Regions from separate parts of the Paraburkholderia sp. MM5384-R2 genome, predicted to be linked through region 2. Evidence: predicted binding sites of a transcription regulator. Region 2 holds the regulator's gene; each other region holds the start of a gene.
The links. Region 2 encodes FNR, which switches genes on or off when oxygen is low (the NO sensors DNR and NnrR bind a similar motif). Its sites were predicted from a motif close to TTGATNNNNATCAA; they were not measured.

Region 1 (5,012 bases), on a different contig from region 2:
GGCTTCATGTTCGCGCTCGACCTCGGCGCGCGCGGCAGTTGCACGATCGGCGGCAACATCGCGACCAATGCGGGCGGCAATCGCGTGATCCGCTACGGGATGATGCGCGACCAGGTGCTCGACGTCGAAGCGGTGCTCGCCGACGGCAGCGTGATCGGTGGCGCGCGCAAGATGATCAAGAACAATACCGGCTACGACCTGCGCAACCTGCTGACGGGCAGCGAGGGCACGCTCGCGGTCATCACGCGCGCGGTGCTGCGCTTGCGGGCCAAGCCGCGCGCGATCTCGACCGCATGGTGCGGCATGCCGGACTACGAGGCGGTGACCACGCTGCTCGGCCGCGCGCAGGAGCGGCTGCCGGCCGGCGTGTCCGCGTTCGAGGTCATGTGGCCGAGCTATTGCGACTTCGTGCGGCAACGCCTGCCCGAACTGCGCGTGCCGCTCGCGAGCGATCACGCCTACTACGTATTGCTCGAGACTTGCGGCGCGGACCCGGAACGGCAGTCGGCGGCTTTCGAGGAATTCCTCGCCGACATGTTGAACGCCGGCGTGATCGCCGACGCCGCAATCGCGCAATCGGACGCGGGCGCCGCGGCGTTCTGGGCGATTCGCGACGCGCCAGCCGAATATCCGCGCCTGATCCCGGGACGCGTCTCGTTCGACATCAGCTTCGCGGTCGCGCAGGCGGGCGACGCGGCGCAGCGTTGCGACGAGCGGTTGCGCGCACGCTGGCCGCAAGCGACGATCCTCGTCTATGGGCATCTCGGCGACGGCAATCTGCACGTAGTGGTGCAAGAACCTGGCTGGACCGACGAGGCCATCAACGACGTCAAGCGCGTCGTCTATGAGCTGACGGGGGAGATGGGCGGCTCGGTATCGGCCGAGCATGGGATCGGCGAGGAGAAGCTGGGCGTGCTCGGCCTGTCACGCTCGCCGGCCGAACTCGCCGCGATGAAGGCGATCAAGCTCGCGCTCGATCCGCACAATATCCTGAACCATGGCAAGGTGATCGCGATGTAGTGTGCGCGGCGCGAATCTGCGTGCGCAGCCACGGCGCTTTCAGCCGCTCGGGAACGCGCGCAGCATGTTGCGCGAGTCGCGTGCTCAGGCACTCGATCTCGCCGAGCGCGACGTGTTCGAATTCGGCGGGGCGCAGTGCGATCGCATCGTTGCGAGCGCACTCACGAAAATATCCGGCGGCGAGTCATGGCATCGGCGACGCGGTACGCCGGAGCTGTGCCGATTCAGGCGTCTTCGCCGGTTGCGAATACGCCGTTTTCCGGTGCCGTCCGTTCGACGTCGATGCATTGCACGCGCCAGTGGCCGCTCGCGAGGATGCGGCCGTGCTCGGCGCACCACTGCACGCGACCGACCTCGCCTTCGAACGGCCCGTCGAGCTGATTCAGATTGAGCCCCTCGAGCACGCAGACCGGCGCGCAGCTATGCGGCGCGCACACGAGCGTATTGCCGCAATCCATATGCAACGTGCCCCATTCGGGCAACTCGAGCCCGAAATGACCTTCGCGCGACCATTGCCGCGTGTCCTTGTCGAGCCAGAGAATGGCGAAGGCCATCGGGTTGACACGATCGAACGTGTCGAGATGAACAGTCAAACGCATGACATGTCTCCGCAATGTATACAACTGACTCGCATTGCCGGCGCCATCGCGCGCCGGCAGCGGGCCCGCTGCGTGCGCATCGAGTCCTTATTGGCTAAGTACCCATTGCACGAGCGTGTGCGCGTCCTGCGCCAATAACGGCCCACCGCGCTCAGCTCGGGCTCGCCATAGGCAACGCCGGCCGTCAGCGCGCACGCCGAGCACACGAGCAGACAGTTTCGGATTCGCGCAATCACGGCACGTACTCCCGTATCAGGAATAAGATCAGTGTACGGGCGGCGAAACCGCCCCTTATTGACTTCGATCAAACGGTCTACGGCGCGGGCCGATCGCGCGACACAATGGCGCGCCTACGCTGATGAGAACGGCGCGCGCCTCGCTGTCTGCGATGACGGCAACTTGTCGCCGCCGAAGCATCTGAAGGAGAACCCGATGCGAGCGATGGTGTTCGACGGCAGCTCGGCGACGCTGACCGAGCGGGAAGTGCCTGATCCGCGGCCCGGTGCCGGCGAGATCCTGATCGACGTTCATGCGTGCGGCGTGTGCCGCACGGACCTGCATCTGGTCGACCGCGAGCTCGAGCATCCAAAGCGGCCGGTGATTCCCGGCCACGAAATCGTCGGCGTGGTGGCCGAATTGGGCGCGGGCGTCAGCGGTTTCACGGTGGGCGAGCGGGTCGGCGTGCCGTGGGTCGGGCGCACCTGCGGCCACTGCCGCTACTGTCTGTCCGCCCGCGAAAATCTCTGCGACGACGCTGGCTTCACCGGCTACACGATCGACGGCGGCTACGCCGAGCGCACGGTCGCCGACAGCCGCTACTGTTTTCATCTGCCGCCGCACTACAGCGATATCGAGGCCGCGCCGCTGCTGTGCGCGGGTCTGATCGGCTATCGCACGTTGAGCATGGCGGGCGACGCCGAACGGATCGGCATCTATGGTTTCGGCGCGGCCGCGCATCTCGTCGCGCAGGTGGCGCGTCACCAGCAGCGCACCGTCTATGCGTTCACGCGTCCCGGCGACCACGCGGCCCAGCAACTCGCGCTGCGCCTCGGCGCGGCATGGGCCGGCGGCAGCGACGAGGCACCGCCCGGCGAACTCGACGCCGCGCTGCTGTTCGCGCCGGTCGGCGCACTGGTGCCGCTGGCGTTGCAGGCGGTCGCGAAAGGCGGCGTGGTGGTGTGCGGCGGCATTCATATGAGCGACATTCCGTCGTTCCCGTACGCGTTTCTGTGGGGCGAGCGGCGGGTGGTGTCGGTCGCGAATCTGACCCGCGACGATGGGCTTCAGTTCATGCGCAGCGCCGCCGAGATGCAGCTCGCGATCGAGACGACGACTTACGCGTTGCGCGACGCGAACCGCGCGCTCGACGATCTGCGCAACGGCAACCTGACCGGCGCGGCCGTGCTCGCGGTCCGCCCGTGATCCGCTAGCGAGCCGTTGGCGCTTGATACAGATCAAGCCGCGCGCGGCGTCGGCGTTCATCATCTAAGCGCGAACCGTTGGCGTCCCCGTCACGGGCCGAGGTGTGAAGCGACGCGGTTGACGCGCCGCCTCGCGGTGCGACGATCCGAGGAGAGCCGATGAACACTGCTGCCGGGCGCAACACCTTCCACCGCGTGATGATCGCGTCTGCGGGCGGCAGCGGACTGCCGCTCGGCACGCGCGTCGCCCGGCAGTTGGCCGCGGCGGATGCGCGCTTTCGTCTCGTCGATATCGTTTGCAATCCTGCCGCGCTTTATCCGACGCTGATGCTCAGCTATCCGGACTGGTGCGAGGCGCATCGCGCGATGCTGCACGGCGCGCAGGCCGCGCTGCGCGACGCGGTGATCGCGTTGCACGGCGTCGTCGCGGCGACCGACGCCGAGATCGTCGATCTCACCGCGCTGCATCAGGGCGCGGCCGAAGCGCTCGCCCACACGGCGACGCAATGGGACGCGGATCTGGTCGCGGTGGCCGCGCATCCGCGTGAACATCGCTGGGACAGCCGCATCGATCCCGAGGAACTGGTCGCGTCGATCGGCCGTCCGGTGCTGTACATGCCGGCGAGGTCGACCGACGCGAGCGATGCCGCGGCGGTGAGCCGCGTACTGGTCGCGATCGATGGCAGCGACACCGCGCTCGACGCGCTGCGCACCGCGCTCGCGGTAGCGCCGCCCGACGCGCGCATCAAGGTCGTCTACGCGGCCGACGACCGCTTCGCGTGGTGCGAATGGTTACCGTTCGAAGTCGTGTCGCAGCATCGAATCGATGTCTTGCGGCGCGGCGCGGCGATGCTCGAACAAAGCCGGCGCGCGGCCGAAACCGCGTTGCTCGAGTTCGACGATGATTCCGGCGATGCGTCGAGCGCGATTTTCGACGAAGCACAACGCTGGCACGCGGACCTGATCGTGATGGGTTCGCACGGCATGCGCGGCGCGCCGCACCCGTTGCCGGGGCACGTGACGTCGCGCACGCTGCGCGACGCGGCGTGTCCCGTGCTCGTGTGTCCGCGCGGCGCGTCGTCGTTGCGGGCGGACGACGTGCCGCACGGCGAGTGGCGGGAGCCGTATCCGGGCAGTCCGGGCGGGCCCTTTTATCTGTAGCAGGGGCGCGCCACGCGCGTTGACAAATCCAACCTCAGTGGAGAATCGGCATGTACCAACATATCCTCGTCGCGCTAGACGGCAGTACTTTCTCGAAACGCGCGCTGAAAGAAGCGGTGAATCTCGCCGCGTTGACGAAGGGCGTCGTGCATCCGGTTTATGTGGTCGACAAGACGCCGCTCTTTTCCTATGCCGGCTATTACGACCCGCTCACGCTCGTCGAAGCCTTGCGCCAGGACGGCCAATTGGTGTTGGAGGAGGCCGAACAGGCCTGCGCCGCCGCCGATGTGCCTTGCCGCCCTGAAATGATCGAGTCGGAGAGCCTGTCCGACGACGTCGCCGCGATCGTGCTGCGCTACGGCGAGCAGATCCACGCCGATCTGCTTGTGCTGGGCACGCATGGGCGACGCGGCGTGCGGCGCCTCGTGATCGGCAGCGTGGCGGAGCGGGTGCTGCGTTTCTCGACCTGTCCGGTGCTGCTCATGCGCGAGCCAAGCACCGAGGATGCGCCCGCAGAGTAACCCGCGGCAGCGGGGCGCGACAGCGCGTGAGCATTACGCGAGCGCGTCGGCCGGTATCTGGATCGAGATCCTGAAGCCATGGCCCGGCGAGCTGGTGAACGACACGTTGCCGCGCAACTGCCGCACGCGTTCGCGAATGCCGAGCAAACCGAATGAATCTGTTCCCTGCGACCGATCCAGCGCGACACCCAGGCCGTCATCCTCGATGTCGAGCGATACGATGGGGCCCGCGCAGGTCATGTCGATGCGTACGCGGCTGGCCTCGTAAAGAGGGAGATCGAAGTCGTCAC
Region 2 (5,012 bases):
CGATCGCGCCGGCGCTCGCCGACGCAAAAGGTTCGCGCTGCGACGGTGTGATGTCGTGCATGCGTGCAAGATCGGCGACGTACACCAGATCGAGCGGCGCATCGCCCACGAAGTCCTGGCAGCCCGTCAGCCCGCGCAGATCGCTTGCGACGGCCAGGTCGAGGCGATGTCGGCGTGGATCGTAGCGATACAGTCCGCGCGCGAGCACCGCATAGATGTCGATTTCATGCAGGGCCAGCACCGAGGGCGCGGTTCGCCCGCCGTCCGGCCCGCGATTGATGCCGTTGGCCGCCCACAGCAAATTGCTGAGTATCGTGTCGTCCAGCAAGTCGGCAGCGAAGCGGCGCGTTAGATGTTTCATGAACACGTCGTCCTCGTGCAAGCCGGAACTGCAAACGGCACACCGTCATCGTCTACCACCGCGGCATTTAATGATTGACTCAAATCAACCGGCTTTCGCGAACGTGGGACTGTTCGAGGCCTGCCGTCAGGTGATGTCACTCGTTCGATCCGAGTCAGCCGGGATCGCCACCAAAAAATTGGCGACGTTTCAAGCGGGTCTATTCTGAACACATCGGAGCGCCGAGCGTGGCCGCACTCTGGTTATCCGCGCCGCTTCCGTCGGCTTTGTTCAAGCCACGTACTTTCACTCTCACAGGTACCGGCCATGCATATCCATTTCCCGCAGGAACGTCCCGAGTACTGCGCGCGCGATCTCGTCGTCGCCTTTCCGGCGGAGGTCGACGGTGAGCGCGTGCAGTGCGCCATTACCGCGGAGGCGCTGGAAGACCACTTCGGCGCGCCGTCGTTGCGCGAAGACGATCTGATCGAAGCGTTCGATACACACCGGCAGCCTATCGAGGCCGCCGCGCGAAATTTGCTGAAAGAAGTGGGCGCGAAGCCGGTCATGATGCACAGCGGCTACTTCCGCTTCCGCGATTGAAGCCGCGCGGCCGGGCCGCTGATCGGCGCTTTGACTGCGCCGCGCTACGAGACACCACGTCGGCAAGTGGGCGCCGCGGCGAATGCGGCACGGCGCCGCCGCGGCCAACCCGGATCAGCAGTTGCGGGACGGCGTCCAGATTGAGCGCGGCGCGCAGGCGCTCGCGCAGCGAAGCCACTTCGATCGGTTGATTCAGGTAGGAAGCCGTCATGCCTTCGGAGGCGGCGGTGAGCAGCACCCGTTCGAGCGCCTGCCCGGCCGCGAGCCATGCGGCCGCGTCGTCCGTGCCGGTGCCGATGCACAGCAGCAATGGCGAGCCGGCGACGAGCGTCTGATGCGCTGCGGCGGGCTTGACTCCGATCAAACGGCGGCGAGCGCGCGCGGCTAGACGCGGGCGAGAGCTTCTCTGTCGAGAATCCTGATCTGCTTGCCGTGGGTGTCGAGCAGGCCGTCCTTCTGAAACTTCGATAGCATGCGGCTGACGGTTTCGAGTTTCATCCCGAGGTAGCTGCCGATCTCTTCCCGCGTCATGCGCAGATGAAATTCCGCCTGCGAATAACCGCGCGACTTGAGCTTGCCCGACAGGTTCAGCAGGAACGTCGCGACCCGCTGGTCCGCGGACATCGTGCCGAGCAGCATCATCAGCGTCGCCTCGCGCACGATCTCGCCGCCCATCAGCCTGTGCACATGCTGCTGCAATGCCTTGACGTCGCGGCACATGGCTTCGAGCAAATGGAACGGGATGATGCAGACCTTGCTGTCCTCGATGGCGAGCCCATCGCAGCTATGCTTGCCTGAACCGATGCCGTCGAGACCCAGCACATCGCCCGCTAGATGAAACCCGGTGACCTGTTCACGGCCGTCGCGATGCATCACGACAGTCTTGAACGAGCCCGCGCGAACTGCGTAGATGCTCTGGAACGAATCGCCTGCGCGAAACAGGGATTCGCCATTTTTGATCGTGCGCGAAGGGCAGATCAGCGCGTCGACCCGTTCGGTCTCCGTCGCTGTCAGACCTTCCGGCAAGCAGGAAGCACGCATCGCGCAACTCGGGCAGTTGGCGCCGCCGTGCTTCGGCCGGGCCGGTGCGAATCCGGGATCTTTCAGCGCGTGCAGCGGAATCTGCGCGATGGTCCGGGTCTGGGAATATTCGGCAACGTCAGACATGATGGGCTCCGAGATGGTAGAGACCGCGCGCGCAATGCTCGTGGGCAATTCGCTCGATGGTGTTGCATGCAAGATCGAATTCACTGGTCTTGTCGAAGAAGTACTGCGCGCCGTTGGCGACGCACGCCTGCCTGAACCACGTGCCCGAATGATTCGTGAGCACGATCGTGATCACGGTGGACATGCTCCGCGCGAGGTAGCGCAGCAGGTCGATGCCGCTGCCGTCGCTCAGATGTAAATCCATCACCACGACATCGGCTGCCGTCGCGCCGATGCCGTCCAGTGCCGCACCGGGTTCCTCCGCTTCACCGACGATCTCGACGCCTTCGATCGCACCGAAACGCGCGGCGATGCGTTTCCTGATCGAAATCGCGTCGTCCACGAGGAACACGCGTACGGCTGGGTGTGACGGGCTTGAGTTCATGGCTCGAAGTATCGGCCGCGTCGTCTCAAAATAAAATCAGCGGGGAACGAGCTTCGGGTAGGCGAGCGCGAAGTGTTGTAGGGAATTTCCTACATACACTCTGTGACGGCGAAGCAGCCGCGCGAGGAGCCACGGCTGTGACGGGGGTAACGGCGGAGCGGACCCGGTGGCAGCGGCGCCGTGACGGCGCTAGATTTCGTCGTCTTCCCCGAGCAGCTTGTGGCGCAGCGCGTAGCGCACCAGCGCGGCTTCGTGCGGCATCTGCATTTTCTCGAGAATGCGGGTTTTATAGGTGCTTACCGTCTTGCTGCTGACACATAATTCGGTGGCGATTTCCGTGAGGGTTTGTCCTGCGGCGATGCGCCGGAATACGTCGAATTCGCGATCCGACAGGCGCTGGTGGGGCAGTGTGTCGGCGGACTCGTTGAGGCTTTGCGCGAAGCGTTCGGCCATCGCGAGACTGACATAGACGCCGCCGGAGGCGACTTTGCTCACCGCCGAGACCAGTTCCGCGCTCGCGCTCTCCTTGGTGAGATAGCCCGATGCGCCGGCTTTGAACGCACGCACGGCGTACTGCTGCTCCGCATGCATGGTGAGTACGAGGATGCGCAGCGCCGGCATCTCGTCCTTGATCTGCTTGATCAGCTCGACACCGTTGCGCCCCGGCATCGACAGATCCAGCACCAGCACATCGGCCGGGTGCGAGCGAACCAGAGCAATCGTACCGACGCCGTCGCTGGCTTCTCCGACCACTTCGAAGCCGTTTGTGTTTTGCAAAATATGTCGCAGGCCATCGCGCACGAGCGCGTGATCGTCGGCTATCAGCACGCGAATCATGTTAGCGTCTCCTGCTGTTGCACGGCCGCGGCCGGGAACGTGACGGACAGTGAAAAGCCCTTGCCGCTGGACGTATGTATTTCGACGGTGCCGCCTAGCATATGCGCACGTTCGCGGATCCCGAGCAGCCCGAACGATTTTTCGGCGCGCGCGTCCGAACGGCCCGCGCCATGACCGTTGTCCGCCACTCGCACAATGCAGGCGTCCTCTTCGCGGCGCACCGTCAGCATGACGACCGTGGCCTGCGCGTGGCGGGCGACGTTGGTGAGCGCCTCCTGCACGATGCGGAATAGTGTGGTTGCGCCTGCCGGCGTAAAGGGTGTGTCGCCGACTTCGATGTCACGTTTCACCTCGATGCCGTAGCGGTTCGTAAAGTCGTTGGCGAGCCATTCGATGGCCGGGATCAGGCCGAGATCGTCGAGCATGACCGGGCGCAGGTCGGCCGCGATCCGGCGCACCGACGCGACCGTCGCGTCGATCAGCCGTCGCATGTCGCTGAGTTGTCGCAGAATCCCGGACTCGGCGGTGGCTTCGAGCGCCTGTTCGACCGATGAAAGGTCCATTTTCAGTGCGGTCAACTGCTGGCCGAGGTCGTCGTGCAATTCGCGGGCAATACGGGTTTTTTCGTCCTCGCGAACCATCTGCAGATTGGCCGACAGTTCGCGCAATTCCTCGCGCGATTTGCGCTGCGCGTTCTCCGCTTTGACCCGTTCCGTGATGTCGCGCAGCATGACGGTGTACAGCTTGCTGTCACCGTCGGCCACCTGGGAAATCGACGCTTCGATCGGAAATTCTTCGCCGTTGCTGCGCAGCCCGAATAGCACGCGCTGCTGTTTGCCCATCTGGCGGTCGGACACGCCCGTGACGCCGAACTGGTCGACATGCCGCTCGTGCGCCGCGCGAAAACGTTCCGGAATGAAGCGCGACAGCGAAGCGCCGAGCGCGTCCGCCGCGCTGAAGCCGAATACCTGTTCGGCCATCGGGTTGAAGATGACAATCTTCTGTCGTTCATCGACGGTGATGATGGCTTCCATCGACGAGCGGATGATCGCCATCATGCGTGCCTCGTTGACGCTCGACTGGCTTCGCGCCTCGCTGGTCAAGGTCGAGACGCCGCGTGCGCGGGCAAGCAGAAAGGCCACGGCGGCGAACAGACAGGCAGCGGCGATGCATGCCGTCAGCAAGCTGTTGTCCCGGAGCGGGGCTTCGCGCAGCGACCATTGCGCCAGCCAGCGCCAGATGCCGAGCGCCAGTGTGAGCCCGACCACGAAGGCCAGCGCGCCGACCAACACAGGGTGTCGTACATAGGTCGCGACTCGCGACCGTGAGGACGGCCCGGGCGCGAAGGGCGTTTTATCGCGAAGGGGCATGCGCGCCTCGATGGATAACGGATAACTCACGACGCCGGCCGACGGCAGCCTTTGCGACGGGCGACAGACCATGCTGCGCTGTTTATTTTGCGCGATCCGCACGGATCATGCCAGTAGCTGCGGTTGATGACGCGAAGCGCAGTGTCTGAAAGAGGGTGGTCGGAGCCAGACGCCCGGCGCTTGATCCGCATCACGCGTATTTCGGGTTTGAAACCGCAGAATCCGTTTCGAATCAGTGCGACATCAGCACCGGCACGGTCATCGACTGCAG
Region 3 (5,012 bases), on a different contig from region 2:
TACTCGCAGATTCATTAACTCGAACTTCATTGCAGCGATCACTGGTCTATCGAATGTAATCTTTGCAAATCGCGAGATATCAAATTCGATAATTCAGGCGCGAAGTCGTTAAAAAGTATAGTAAAAGGAAGTTCGACTTCAAGCCGGACCTGCCCACCACTACGGCGTGCGTCAACCCGGCGATTAGCGGGGCGATTCGATTCGTCGCGTCATCTGGACGGATCGCGCCGTTCCTGGCGGCGGCGGACGCGCGCGCGACACTTTGCCCGTCACCGGCCAGATTGATTCGCTTGACTGATCAATAGTCGACCGCATCGCGGATGATCGGGCAGGTCATGCAGTGACCGCCGCCACGTCCACGGCCCAGTTCCGCACCGACGATCGTAATCACCTCGATGCCCTGCTTGCGCAACAGCGTGTTCGTGTACGTGTTGCGGTCGTATGCATAGACGACGCCCGGGGACGCGCACACGAGGTTCGCACCGCTATCCCACTGCGTGCGCTCGCGTTGATAGTCGCTGCCGCCCGCCTCGACCACGCGCAGATGCTTCAGCCCGAGCGCCTCGGCGACAACGTCGGTGAACGGCTTGTTTTCGGCGTGCAACTCGACGCCGCTCGGATGGCTGCTCGGCCGATACGAATAGGTGCGCGTCTTCGCCATGAAGTCCGGGGCGACCAGTACGCAATCGCGATCGGCGAACGTGAACACGGTATCGAGGTGCATTGCCGCGCGAATCTTCGGCATCGCCGCGACGATCACGCGCTCGGCCGCGCCCTTCTTGAACAGCATTGCGGCCAGTTGACTGATGGCCTGCCGCGAGGTGCGCTCGCTCATGCCGATCAGCACGACGCCGTTGCCGATCGGCATCACATCGCCGCCTTCCAGCGTGGCGAGACCGTGGTCCTGAGTCGGGTCGCCCCACCACACGTTGACCTTGCCCGCGAAATCGGGGTGGAACTTGTAGATCGCCGTAGTCAGGATCGTCTCCTCGTGGCGGGCCGGCCAGTACAGCGCATTCAGCGTGACGCCGCCATAGATCCAGCACGTCGTGTCGCGCGTGTACAGCGTGTTCGGCAGCGGCGGCAGCAGATATTCGGTGCCGCCCGCCGCTTCTTTCGCGACCTCCAGCGCCTTGCCGCCATGCGCTTCCGGGAAGTCGTGAGTGGATAGCCCGCCAATCAGCGTTTCGGCAAGCTTGCGATTGTCGAGCCCTTCCAGATAGCTTCTCAATTCATCAATAAAGCCGAGGCCGACCTGATTCGGCACCACCTGGTTGTCGAGAATCCACTTCTTGCCTTCGGGCACCGCGACCGTTTCGGCGAGCAGATTGTGCATCTCCACCACTTCGACGCCGCGGTCGCGCATCTTCGTGACGAAGTCGAAGTGGTCGCGCTTCGCGTTCTCGACCCACAGTACGTCGTCGAACAGCAGTTCATCGCAATTGCTCGGGGTAAGACGCTGATGCGCGAGCCCCGGTGCGCAGACCATCACTTTGCGCAGCTGCCCGACTTCCGAGTAGACACCCAATTCACCCGCTTTCGCGTCCGTGTTCGCCATGATGATCTCCTGAATGCCAATGTTGGCCCGCTCTGTTCAATCGGATTTCATTAAAGCTAAATCGCGATCCTTCCGGTTACGAGGCCATAGATGCCGATGATCGCGCCAATGATCGCAACGATAAAAATGATCCAGTCGGAAACGATGAAGACATTCTTGTTCTGCTCGCGCCGAGCCCAGATATAAAGCGCCGTTCCTGGCGCATACAGCACGGCGGAAAGCAGAATGAATTTCAGGCCACCCGCCCAGATCATGAAGACCGTATAGATCGAGGCGATTGCGGCCATGATGAAGTCACGCCGGCGCTCGTCGGCGCGCACGTCGTAACCGTCGCCGCGATTCGCGTTCATGCAGCCGAACGCCGCGACGAAGAGGTACGGAATCAACGACATCGCGCTCGTCAGATTCAGCATCAGCGCGAACGCATCGCGCGAGAAGTAGGTGCTGATGACGAGCAGCTGCACCACGATGTTGGTCAGCCACAATGCATTGGCAGGTACCTTGTTGGCGTTTTCCCTCGCGAATACGGCGGGCATGTCTTCGGTCTTTGCCGCCGTGAACAGCACTTCGGCGCAGATCAGCGACCAGGCGAGATAAGCGCCCAGTACCGAAATCAGCAAACCTATGCTGACGAAAACCGCGCCCCAATGACCGACCACCGCTTCGAGCACCGCCGCCATCGACGGCTGCCGCATGGCCGCGATGTCGGCGCGCTGGAGCACTGCGTAAGGCAGCATCGTCACGAGCACCATCAGCGAGGTCACGACGACGAAGCCGAGAATCGTCGACTGGCCGACATCGGAGCGCTTCTTCGCATAACGGGAATAAACGCTCGCCCCTTCGATACCGATGAACACGAACACGGTGACCAGCATCGTGGCCCGCACCTGCTCGAGGATATTGCCTTCGAGTCCTCCGCCGTAGAGGTTGGCCTGGAACAGGTCCAACCGGAAACCGAAGATCAGGATCAAGATGAACACGAGAATCGGAATGACCTTGGCGACCGTGACGATACTGTTGATGAAGGCCGCCTGCTGCACGCCCTTCAGGATCATGAAATGAAATAGCCAGATGCCGATCGATGCAACGACGATCGCGACGACCGTATTGCCGTCGCCGAACACGGGAAAAAACGCGCCGAGTGTCGACTTGATCAGCACCCAGTAAGAAACGTTGCCGATACAGCTACCGATCCAATAGCCAAATGCGGAGAGAAAGCCCGGATAGTCGCCAAAGCCCGCTTTCGCATACGCAAACACGCCGGCGTCCAGTTCGGGCTTGCGTTCGGCCAGCGCCTGAAATACGCGCGCCAGCATATACATGCCCGTGCCCGCAATCAGCCAGGCAATCACGGCGCCCAACGGACCGGTGGCACTGGCAAAAGTGCGCGGCAGGGAAAAGATCCCGGCTCCGACCATGCCGCCCACCACCATCCCGGTGAGTTGCATTTTTGACATCTTTTGTGGAGTGGACGCCATTCGGATTCCTTTTAGTTACCTTTTTAACAAGGATCTGTAATCAGATTCGAACGAAACGTGTCTCTCGGCCAATCTTGCTGTTGATCAGCCGCGCTACTCTGCAACCACCACACGAAAAGAATGGTCTGTCCGTTGGTGTTTGTCAATTTATCGAAGACAAGGTAACGGACTGTGCCTCGCTATGCGATCGAATCCATCGATGCTGCGTTGCCGAATCTGGTTGAATTTGCGAATTAACAATTCACCACGCATCTGAATCGCTCGCATCGATAAGTCGCTTTGAATATCGATGATTTAACAATGATGCGACCTGCCGCATCACCGCAGCGGTTTTCTCAAATGATGGGGAATCGCTGAAGCGAGCTGAACCGGTGGTCGTTCAGAACTACTGAGAAGCACCAGAGCCACAGCTCGAAATGGCGCGCGGGGGTCATTAATAGTCCAAACCCGATGACGATTTCATAATGGCGGGCTTTGTGAATTTTTCTGACGGAATCGCCCGCGTGGCCGCGCCGCAAGAGGTCCAACTATGACTCGCGCAACTTCCTCAACGTCAGTCGCGCTTCGAGACCGCCGCCGACGCGGTTGTGCAGCGTGAGCGTCGCGTCCATCGCGAGCGCGAGTTGCCGCGCGATCGCGAGCCCCAGCCCCGTGCCGCCCGTTTGACGATTGCGCGACCCTTCGAGCCGCACGAACGGCTCGAACACCGTCTCCAGCGACTCGACCGGAATGCCGGGACCGCGATCGAGCACCGACACGGTAGCCTCGCCATCGTGCAACGCCCCGATATCGATCTGCGCGGCGCCGCCGTACCTCAGCGCGTTATCGACCAGATTGCCGACGATGCGCTTCAACGCCTGCGGACGCATCGTCAGCGACTGGCCGAAGTGGCCCTGCAGCGACACTTGCTGACCCGCGTCGACGTAGTCGCAGACCAGGCTGTCGAACAGCGCATCGGGATCGATGCGGCGCGGCACCTCGGTCGTGCCATGCATCGTGCGTGCATAGGTGACCCCTTCCTTGACCAGCGCCTCCATTTCCTGCAGATCCTGGCGCAGCTTTGCGGCCTCGCTGTCGTTGTCCATCGTGTCGACACGCAGACGCATGCGCGTGATCGGCGTCTGCAAATCGTGCGAAATCGCCGCGAGAATCTGCATGCGCTCGGTCATGTACGTGGCGATCCGATCCTGCATCGCGTTGAACGCGCGCGCGGCGCGCGCCACTTCGGACGGACCGGCTTCGCGCAGACGCGCGGCCTTCAGGTCGGGGCCGAGCGTGTCGGCCGCGACTGCGAGCTGATTGAGCGGGCGCGTCGCGAGCCGTACCGCCAGCCAGCAGCAGGCCGCGAGCACGAGCAGCTGCAGCGTCAGCACGAGCGGCAGCCAGCGCGACAACGGGGCGCCGGGCATCGGCCGCAGGTCGATGGTGAGCGGCGTGCCGTCGCTCAGTTTCAGGTGCACCTGCAGACGCTCGCGATCGCCCGGCACTGCGTTGACGGTCAACGGATAGCGCGTGCCGATGCCATCGCCGATCGACTGCGCGACGCGCGCCGACAGGCTCGCGTCGACCGGGGTGCCTGGCACGCCCGGGCCGAGCACGAACTCATAGCTGCGCCGCGCGAGCCGCGGCAGCCACTGGGCGCGCTCGTCGGGCGGCAGATGATCGAGCAGCGCGACCGAGCTCGCCACCTCGCGCTCGATGTAGCCCATCATGATGTTGGTCATCGTCTGGTCGCGCTCGGTCATCGTGAGCCAGAACGACAGCGCCTGCGCGAGCGCGAGCCCGACGAACAAAATCACCGCGAGCCGCGCGAACAGCGTGCGCGGCCAATGCGGCCAGCGCAGCAACGACGGTGATGGAGATGCGCTCATTGCGGATCTCCGATCGCGGTCACGGCCGCTGAAAACACATAGCCCTCGCTGCGCAGCGTCTTGATGTAGCGCGGCTCGCGCGCGCCGTCCCGCAGGCGTTGACGC

Region 1: a site for FNR is predicted at 3,064-3,077, ahead of HDG37_RS05030 (universal stress protein). Genes of this name have one in related genera too.
Region 3: a site for FNR is predicted at 3,169-3,182, ahead of HDG37_RS05780 (basic amino acid/polyamine antiporter). Genes of this name have one in related genera too.

The regions. Positions count from the first base shown of each region.
Region 1 is NZ_JACHDI010000002.1:237,163-242,174, reverse strand. It holds gene HDG37_RS05045 (FAD-binding oxidoreductase) at 1-1,020, shown strand, start outside; gene HDG37_RS05040 (DUF3564 domain-containing protein) at 1,245-1,619, opposite strand; gene HDG37_RS05035 (zinc-dependent alcohol dehydrogenase family protein) at 2,052-3,041, shown strand; gene HDG37_RS05030 (universal stress protein) at 3,200-4,201, shown strand; gene HDG37_RS05025 (universal stress protein) at 4,252-4,722, shown strand; partial or broken gene HDG37_RS05020 (histidine kinase) at 4,756-4,974, opposite strand.
Region 2 is NZ_JACHDI010000001.1:190,738-195,749, forward strand. It holds partial or broken gene HDG37_RS00900 (nitroreductase family protein) at 1-391, opposite strand, end outside; gene HDG37_RS00905 (DUF1488 domain-containing protein) at 668-943, shown strand; partial or broken gene HDG37_RS00910 (nitroreductase family protein) at 993-1,295, opposite strand; gene fnr (fumarate/nitrate reduction transcriptional regulator Fnr) at 1,328-2,110, opposite strand; gene HDG37_RS00920 (response regulator transcription factor) at 2,103-2,534, opposite strand; gene HDG37_RS00925 (response regulator transcription factor) at 2,724-3,371, opposite strand; gene HDG37_RS00930 (PAS domain S-box protein) at 3,368-4,741, opposite strand; gene HDG37_RS00935 (universal stress protein) at 4,974-5,012, opposite strand, start outside.
Region 3 is NZ_JACHDI010000002.1:413,768-418,779, reverse strand. It holds gene HDG37_RS05785 (arginine deiminase) at 299-1,489, opposite strand; gene HDG37_RS05780 (basic amino acid/polyamine antiporter) at 1,615-3,036, opposite strand; gene HDG37_RS05775 (ATP-binding protein) at 3,564-4,907, opposite strand; gene HDG37_RS05770 (response regulator) at 4,904-5,012, opposite strand, start outside.